DNA from 4 places in the Desulfosporomusa polytropa genome. Region 2 is predicted to be linked to each of the others. Evidence: riboswitches for the same ligand, from Rfam matches in the RefSeq annotation. Region 2 holds a riboswitch; each other region holds the start of a gene.

Region 1 (2,202 bases), 2.5 Mb from region 2:
GCGTTGTTGCGCGCTAAAAAAGGGCTGTGGAAAAACTTATAATAAGTTATCCACAGCCCTGCTTGCTTAGATCGTACATAGCCTCTTTTGAAAGAATTAAAATGCTGGTACAATGGCACCTTGATATTTTTCATTAATAAACTTCTTAACTTCTTCAGATGTTAAGGCTTTAGTTAATTTTTGGATTTCAGGACGGTTTTCATCGCCTTTGCGGACAGTAAGGATATTAACATAGGGAGAGTCCTTTTGTTCAATAAACAGAGCATCTTTACTGGGGACAAGCTTAGCTTCTAGTGCATAGTTAGTATTAATGACGGCTAAAGTAAGATCATCAAGTGAACGAGGTAGTTGCGCAGCTTCAAGCTCGCGGATTTTTACATTTTTGGGATTATCGGTGATATCGCTAATAGTAGCAGTAACACCTGCACCATCTTTGAGTTTAATAATGCCGGCTTTGGCTAGCAGGGCTAGTGCACGGCCGCCGTTGGTGGGATCATTGGGGATGCCGATTGCTGCACCGGTTTGCAGGTCATTCAGGTTCTTGACTTTCTTGGAGTAGATACCCATCGGTTCAATATGTACGGCAGCGGTGTAGGTCAGATCAAGCTTGCGTTCAGCGCTGAATTTGGTCAGATAGGGGATGTGCTGGAAGAAGTTAGCGTCTAGTTCTTTTTCAGCCACAGCCATGTTGGGACGGACATAGTCGCTCATCTCGACAATAACCAGGTTGATGCCTTCTTTTTCAAGCAGTGGTTTGACAACATTGAGAATTTCAGCATGCGGTACGGCAGTTGCGCCAACTTTAATGGTTTTCTTATCTGCGGCTGACGGAGCAGGGGTGCTCTTGCTGCCACAACCAGCGATAAAGGTAGAAAAGGCTAATAATGCAATCATTACTAACAGGGTAAACTTTTTCATAGAATAATTCCTCCTAATACTTATCTCTAATCTCTAATAATAATGACTAGATGATCCTCCTTTCGTGAAAAGTAGTAAGCCTCTTCGGCAGTCCGAAGAGGCTTGTTGTCCAGTTCTTCATCTGCCAGGAGGTAATCCTGTGGAATTGGCACCGTTCGCAAATACGATGGTTGCCGCGGCGTCATTGGGCCATTCCCTCAGCCAGCTCTTGATGAACAATATTTAATTTTATGAATTTTATATTAACATGACTACGAAAGACTGTCAACAGAAAAAGTGGTGTAAAAAAACGGGAATTTTACAAAAGACGTTTTAATTAAATAAAGATGGAAAGTATTAAAGAAGGAAAATCCGGGAAAATAGCGAATAAATATAAAAATAGCAAGTACTTATAGGGAGGCTAGTAGTTATGCCTGCAAATCCTAAATTAAAAGATAGGCTTACCGATCAGTTGTTTAGAGGGATTTTATCGCTAAACAGTGAGGAGGAATGTTATCAATTTTTTGAAGACGTATGCACAATTGGGGAACTTAAAGCTATGGCTCAGCGGCTGGAAGTGGCGCGACTGTTAAAAGCAGGCGTTATTTATGATGATATTGTTGCTGCAACCGGTGCGAGTACAGCAACAATCAGCAGAGTTAAGCGTTGTCTGTATTATGGTGCCGATGGCTATAAAATGGTGTTGGATAAAGTAGATAACAGCTGATTAGAATGGAGTGTACACAATGAACAGGAATAATTTTGTGCCGCAAATTCCTTATGGAACACGTGATCTGCTGCCGCGAGAAGCAAAACAAAAACGCATTGTGGAAGGAGCTCTTGCTGAGCTGTTTTCCTGTTGGGGTTATGATGAAGTGGTGACGCCAACTTTTGAATATATGGAAACTATAACACTAGGTACAGGCAACGCTATCCAGGAGCATGTGTTTAAATTTTTTGATAAGAATAATCGTACGTTAGCGCTGCGTCCTGATATGACAACACCCATTGCGCGGGTAGCTGCGACAAGATTTAAAGAAAGGCCGCTGCCGCTCAGATTATTTTATCTTACTAATGTATTTCGGCATGAGCAAGCGCAAGCTGGACGACAGTGTGAATTTTACCAGGCAGGGATTGAACTTTTAGGAGCCCCGGGGCCAGCAGCTGATGCGGAGATTATCGCATTGGCGGTTGAAGCCATGCTGGAGGCCGGTTTAACCAATTTTCAGATTGGTTTAGGCCAAGTTGCTTTCATTAACGGCCTTATGGACGAGAGTGGCTTAAGTCCGCAGGAGCAGCAAAAAG
Region 2 (2,202 bases):
CTGCCTAAGCGGCAAAACACTTGGAACTGGCAATACTTTATTAATAAACTTAACTAATATCGGGCGCAGTAAATGAAAATCAATCAAAAAACCATCATGCCCGTGTGGGCTGTCAATAACAGTATAATCGGTTCGCACACCTGCGCGGCGCATAGCTTCGACCAATTCTTGCTGCTGGTGCGGCGGATATAAAATATCTGAACTTACGCCCACTACCAGCACCTGAGCATCAATACGGGATAAAGCCGCTTCATAGGACGCATAACCAGCACTTACATCGAAAAGATCGAGCGCCCGCAGCAGATAAAGATAGGAGTTTGCATCAAACCTTTTGACAATGCGTGCCCCCTGATAGTCTAAGTAATTTTCCACCTCAAACTGCCCCTTGCGTGTACGACGGCCAAATTTATACGCCATAGATATTTCACTTTGATATGTAATCATCCCCAGTGCCCGTGCAGCCGCCAAGCCCTTTTCCGGACCGGCCCCGCCATAGTAGTTCCCATTTTTCCATTCGGGATCAAGCATGATAGCCTGACGGCCTACGCGGTTATACGCAATGGCTTGCGGTGCTGAATAGCCTGGAGCAGCAATTACAACAGCAGCCTTAATAAAACCTGGATAGCATACCGCCCATTCCAGCGCCTGCATCCCACCCATAGAACCGCCGACTACCATCGCCAGCTGTCGGATGCCAAGTATATCTACTAGCCGTTTCTGTACCCGTACTATGTCGTTTATGGTAATCTCCGGAAAATTAATTCCATATGGCTTACTGGTCGCTGGATCAAGTGAAGCCGGGCCAGTTGTTCCCTGGCAACCGCCCAGCACGTTGGCACAAATAACAAAAAACCTATCCGTATCCAACGGCCGACCTGGGCCAATTAATGCTTCCCACCACCCCGGTTCATCATATTGCTCATGGGCTGCCGCATGGGTATCACCAGTCAATGCGTGGGCGACCAGAATCGCATTATCACAGGCCTCTGCTAGCTTGCCATAGGTTTCATACGCCACAGTAACATCATTTAAACACGAACCACTTGTTACTATAAGCGGATTTTCCGGACTAGCTATCTGTACCAGTTTGAGCTGCGGCCGCCATTTAAAACCAGGAAAAAAGGTAATAACCATGATATAGCCTCCCCTCACAATTTTCTAAATACCCCAATATAAATGCCCCCTCAAATAAAAGAGGGGGCATTTGCTATACATCTAATCCCCTCTCATCTCCCAGGAATAATCTCTGATTCCTGCTGGAATTAGCACCACTGCACAAATATGCCGGTTGCTGGGTGTCATCGGGCCAGTCCCTCGACCTCTCTGGATAAGAGTTAGATATTAAGTTATTAGTAATATATACATGATACTCAACCAGGATACATTTGTCAAGTCAATCTTACGCTCAGTTTACAACTCAACCCATCATTTCTAGAAAAGCTTGCACTCTTGTTTTAATCTGCTCCACATCACCCTGCGAGTAGTCGGTCTCAACCTGTAGGAATGGAGTGTCGCCATTTTTCTTTAAAAACTCTTTAACTACCCGACTTTCTACGTTATAAGTATGACAACCCTGCCAGGTGATATCAACCACACCATCAATTCGATAGTCCGGTATCAGTTTGGCAAGATTCTCAAGGCGAATGGGGTTCGGGCTCATACAAGAACAAGGGGTTGCTAGATATTTCTCGGCAATAGCCTCGAGCGGTGACTTGGTTTCATCGACAAGTGTAACAAACTGCTTCATACCTGAGCAGTTCTCAATGTAGACGACTGCTGCACCACAATCCTCGATAATCTTAATAACCTTTTCTGAGCCGATACCTGTTGGCACGCCGGTAACCAAAATCCGTTTAGCCCCTTTAGGCATAGCGGCTTCGCCTTTGGCAATATTTTCTTGCATATCACTGATCATCTCTTTTATTTGTTGAGCAAATTCCGGCCGGTCGGTAACAAAATTCCGGCCCCACATCAGTTTTAAAAAGTCTTGCCCGGTCATCGGTACTGGGTCATTTTTCATACATTCGGCCAATTCCTGCATCAGGAGTCGCTCTTGATTCAGCACCTTTATGGCTTCTTTGAGCTTTTCATCGGTAATCTTGGTTCCTAGTTCTTTTTCCAGTAGTTCCTTCAATATTCTTACTTCATTTAGCCAGTATGCCTTATCACTATCATCAAGATAGGTCTGTGGCAGTTTCATAA
Region 3 (2,202 bases), 1.7 Mb from region 2:
ATTACCATTGACCATTAATTAATAAGTTTAGATATTGGCCTCTTTGCGAAGAAGTTCGGCTTTATCAATGTGTTCCCAAGGCAAATCTACATCAGTACGACCAAAGTGGCCATAGGCAGCAGTCTGACGATAAAGAGGACGTCTAAGATCAAGCGACTTAATTATACCCGCAGGTCGTAAGTCAAAATGCTTGTTGATAAGTGCAACAATTTTATCTTCTGGAATTTTACCAGTCCCAAAAGTTTCCACCATAACAGATACTGGACGAGCGATGCCAATGGCATAGGCCAATTGAATTTCGCATTTGTCGGCTAGTCCTGCAGCAACTACATTTTTAGCAACATAGCGGGCCGCATAAGCACCAGACCGGTCAACTTTTGTGGGATCTTTACCGGAAAAAGCACCGCCGCCATGCCGAGCCATACCGCCATAGGTATCAACTATTATTTTACGTCCGGTTAAGCCTGAATCGCCTTGCGGGCCACCCACGACAAATCGACCGGTTGGGTTAATATAGTATTTGGTTTTGGCATCTAATAGCTCTTGGGGAACTATGGGATTTATTACGTTAGCTATAAGGTCTTTTTCAATAGTTTCCCGATCAACGTCAGGACTATGCTGAGTTGAAATTACGATGGTATCAACCCGTACCGGTTTGCCATCTTCATATTCAACAGTGACCTGAGTTTTACCATCTGGGCGCAGATAACTCAGATCGCCATTTTTACGAACTTCGGACAATCGACGTGCCATTTTATGTGCTAAGGCGATTGGCAACGGCATAAATTCCGGGGTTTCGTTAGTAGCGTAACCGAACATCATGCCTTGGTCACCGGCGCCAATAGCATCAATGGCATCCATGTCACCCTGCTTGGCTTCAAGCGCCTTGTCTACACCCAAAGCAATATCAACCGATTGTTCGTCAATAGATAGTAAGACACCGCAGGTTTCGCCATCAAAACCATACTTGGCACGCGTGTAACCAATACTTTTAATAGTTTCACGCACAATTTTGGGAATGTCAACATAGCACTTAGTGCTGATCTCACCTACTACATGTACAATACCAGTAGTAACTAATGTTTCACAGGCTACTCGGGCCTCAGGATCTTGAGCTATAATAGCGTCAAGCACACTGTCGGAAATTTGGTCAGCAATCTTATCCGGATGGCCTTCAGTTACAGACTCTGATGTAAACAGCACACGTTTTGTTGCCATAAATATAATCCCTCCTAACTAGTTACTAAAAAAAGAAACTCCCACAAAGGGAGGTGTGATTTTTCACTCCCATCTCGCGGTTTACCGCCGGAATTGGCACCGTTTTTAGCATAAATATGCTAAATGGTTGCCGCGGTTTCATCGGGCCAGTCCCTCCACCAACTCTTGATGAGTATAGTATATGCAATTGTCACATCAAAGAAATTTTAAACTAAATATAAAAAAAAATCAAGTAGATTTTGTCAGCATTTTGTCAATTTTGTCTATAAGAATTTCTGCTATTTGCTGTTTGCTAAGCTGCGGTAGTTCTTCTATATCACCGTTTTTATGTATAATTTTTACAATGTTGGTATCAATATTGAAACCAGCTCCAGGGAGGGTCACATCATTAGCAACAATCATGTCAAGATTTTTCTTGGTTAATTTCTCCTGGGCGTGAGTCATAAGGTCTTCGGTTTCAGCAGCAAAGCCAATTAATAATTGCTGTTTTTTCTTTTGCCCCAACTCAAATAAAATATCTGGATTTCTAACGAGATTAATGGTTAAGGTATCCCCTGTCTTCTTGATTTTTTGTTCAGCTACCATTTCAGGTCGGTAATCTGCAACAGCTGCAGCTTTGATTACAATATCGACAGTATCAAATTCGTCAAGAACAGCAGCCTGCATTTGAGCCGCTGTTTCTACTCGTTTAATAGTTACCCCCAGTGGAGTTGGTAGGCTTGATGGACCAGAAACAAGTATGACTTCAGCGCCCCGTCTAGCTGCTACCCCGGCAAGAGCGTATCCCATCTTACCGCTCGAACGGTTACCAATATATCTGACAGGGTCAATGGCCTCACGCGTACCGGCCGCTGTAATCAATATACGTTTGCCTTGCAAATCTCGGCAGTTTTGCAACAAAGCAATAACTTTATCGACGATTACTAACGGTTCTGGTAAACGGCCTGGTCCCTCAACACCACATGCCAATAAGCCGACAGCAGG
Region 4 (2,202 bases), 1.0 Mb from region 2:
ATCTGGCAGCATTCACTATGGCTCCCAATGTCTGATTAAATATAAGATTTTCCTTAATATGACCTTTGCCTGTTACCACCAGGACAACCCCTAAGGGAATTCCAAAAAGCGCTGATACCAGCGAGGAAACAGCCACCATGTAAAATGTTTCTCCTAGTCCCTCAACCAGCAACATGAGCATGTCTTGCGACATAACCAATCACCTCTGTTCTCAAATCTAGATCCTGCATATAACGTAGTGCATTTTGGATATCTTCGTCCTTCCCTGATAGCTCAATCAAGAGCGTACCATAAGGAATATCCTGCAAATGATCAATATTGCCTGATATAATATTTACATCTACAGCAAACCGGCGAATAAGTCCAGCTATAAATGGTTCATTGGTCGCTTCCCCGAAAAAAGATAACCTCATAACAAGATTTCCACCAACTATTGGCGCTTCTGACAACAGCTTTGCTAATGTATCTGGGACTTTGTTATTTACTACTGCTTTAATAAAATCCTGCGCGGTTGCTGATTGTGGATTAGTAAACACATCAAATACTTTACCGATTTCAACCAACTGTCCCCCTTCAATAACGGCAACTTTGTCACAAATCGCTTTAATAACATGCATCTCATGAGTTATTAGAACAATAGTCAGACCTAGTTTTTTATTTATATCTTTCAACAGCGCCAAAATGGATTCTGTAGTCTGCGGATCAAGCGCCGAGGTTGCCTCATCACATAAGAGCACCTTAGGCTCACTAGCTAATGCCCTGGCAATACCTACCCGCTGCTTCTGCCCACCACTAAGTTGGGCTGGATAAACATCTCGCTTGTCTGTCAGGCCAACTAATTCTAATAAAGGTTCTACTTTTTTTTCTCGTTCAGCCCGGTTGATACCAGCTAATTCCAATGGAAAAGCTACATTTTCAAGTACAGTGCGTGCCGAAAGTAGATTAAAGTGCTGAAAAATCATCCCCATACGTTTACGAGCTTCTCGTAACTCGCCCTCAGATAAGGTGATCATATCTTGACCATCAACCAATACCCGGCCAGCAGTAGGGCGTTCCAGCAGATTAATACAACGAATCAGCGTGCTTTTCCCGGCACCGCTTTTACCAATAATACCAAAAATTTCACCCTGCTCTATTTCAAGAGACACATTATCAAGTGCATTTACAGGGCCTGATTCTCCCTGATATACCTTCTGTAATTCAGTTAACATAATCATATTTATATGGTTCCTCCTTTACTTCCTGAAAATAAAAAAGCCTCTTCACAGAAGAAGAGACATAATTAACTAACTATGCTATTCTTCATCTGCCAGGCCCTTACGGGCTTCTGCAGGAATTGGCACCGTTTCGCCTATACAAATGCGTATATGCGATGGTTGCCGCGGCTTCATAGGGCCAGTCCCTCAGCCAACTCTTGATGAAAAATCACTGTATTCAGTTCTTGGAGTTATATTAGCACAAGGTCTAAATGCTGTCAAGGAAAAATTGTAAAGTTGTTATGCTTGCAACAATCTAAACTTTGCGACAACAAAAAACACCTACCAAATAGTAGGTGTTTCAATCAACCAGCAACTTCCTAATCTCCCAGGCCAATCCAACCAAGTACCTTCGGCTACTACGAACGTCCATAGCACCCCATCTGCTTCGTTGTCACTGCGGGCGTCCCCTCCGACGTACTTCCAGTACGACTACGGCGACGTCCTCGCTCCGCCTAGCACCTGGGGCACTCTGAACGTTCTAAACTTTAAGGCAATAAAAAAACACCTACATATATAGTAGGTGTTTTAAAATTAACCAGCAACTTCCTAATCTCCCAGGCCGTTTCCAACCAAGTACCTTCGGCGTTTGTGGGCTTAACTACTGTGTTCGGTATGGGAACAGGTGGAGCCCCACAGCTATCGTCACTGGATATAGTTACGGCTGTTGATAACGCACCATCTGCGTCGTTGTCGCTCCGGGCGTTCCCTCCGACGTACTTTCCAGTACGACTCCGGGTACGTCCTCACTCCGCCTAGCATATGTCACGTTCTGAACAGTCTAAGGCAATACATTGTATTCCCTGAAAACTTCACAGAAGAAAGACTGCGTATTAGGATTCATTGATGTTTGCACTTCATGCAAACGAGGTTTTAAGTCAAGTCCTCGGCCTATTAGTACCAGTCAGCTGCATGGATTACTCCACTTCCACATCTGGCCTATCTA

Evidence for each region. Region 2 has a riboswitch for S-adenosylmethionine ahead of metX (homoserine O-acetyltransferase MetX). Riboswitches for the same ligand answer to the same signal wherever they lie in the genome.
Region 1: another riboswitch for S-adenosylmethionine. It lies ahead of ACZ449_RS13175 (MetQ/NlpA family ABC transporter substrate-binding protein); the one in region 2 lies ahead of metX (homoserine O-acetyltransferase MetX).
Region 3: another riboswitch for S-adenosylmethionine. It lies ahead of metK (methionine adenosyltransferase); the one in region 2 lies ahead of metX (homoserine O-acetyltransferase MetX).
Region 4: another riboswitch for S-adenosylmethionine. It lies ahead of ACZ449_RS22630 (methionine ABC transporter ATP-binding protein); the one in region 2 lies ahead of metX (homoserine O-acetyltransferase MetX).

Annotation. Positions count from the first base shown of each region.
Region 1 covers NZ_AP042400.1:2,397,896-2,400,097, reverse strand. Annotated here, with positions in the region: gene ACZ449_RS13180 (TetR/AcrR family transcriptional regulator) at 1-17, shown strand, start outside; gene ACZ449_RS13175 (MetQ/NlpA family ABC transporter substrate-binding protein) at 97-918, opposite strand; SAM riboswitch class I at 1,033-1,136, opposite strand; gene ACZ449_RS13170 (YerC/YecD family TrpR-related protein) at 1,328-1,624, shown strand; gene hisZ (ATP phosphoribosyltransferase regulatory subunit) at 1,644-2,202, shown strand, end outside.
Region 2 covers NZ_AP042400.1:5,507,973-5,510,174, reverse strand. Annotated here, with positions in the region: gene metX (homoserine O-acetyltransferase MetX) at 1-1,134, opposite strand, end outside; SAM riboswitch class I at 1,224-1,334, opposite strand; gene ACZ449_RS27680 (double-cubane-cluster-containing anaerobic reductase) at 1,418-2,202, opposite strand, start outside.
Region 3 covers NZ_AP042400.1:1,598,002-1,600,203, reverse strand. Annotated here, with positions in the region: gene metK (methionine adenosyltransferase) at 28-1,218, opposite strand; SAM riboswitch class I at 1,285-1,393, opposite strand; gene coaBC (bifunctional phosphopantothenoylcysteine decarboxylase/phosphopantothenate--cysteine ligase CoaBC) at 1,447-2,202, opposite strand, start outside.
Region 4 covers NZ_AP042400.1:4,465,367-4,467,568, reverse strand. Annotated here, with positions in the region: gene ACZ449_RS22635 (methionine ABC transporter permease) at 1-193, opposite strand, end outside; gene ACZ449_RS22630 (methionine ABC transporter ATP-binding protein) at 162-1,217, opposite strand; SAM riboswitch class I at 1,300-1,424, opposite strand; rRNA gene rrf (5S ribosomal RNA) at 1,793-1,909, opposite strand; rRNA gene ACZ449_RS22620 (23S ribosomal RNA) at 2,131-2,202, opposite strand, start outside.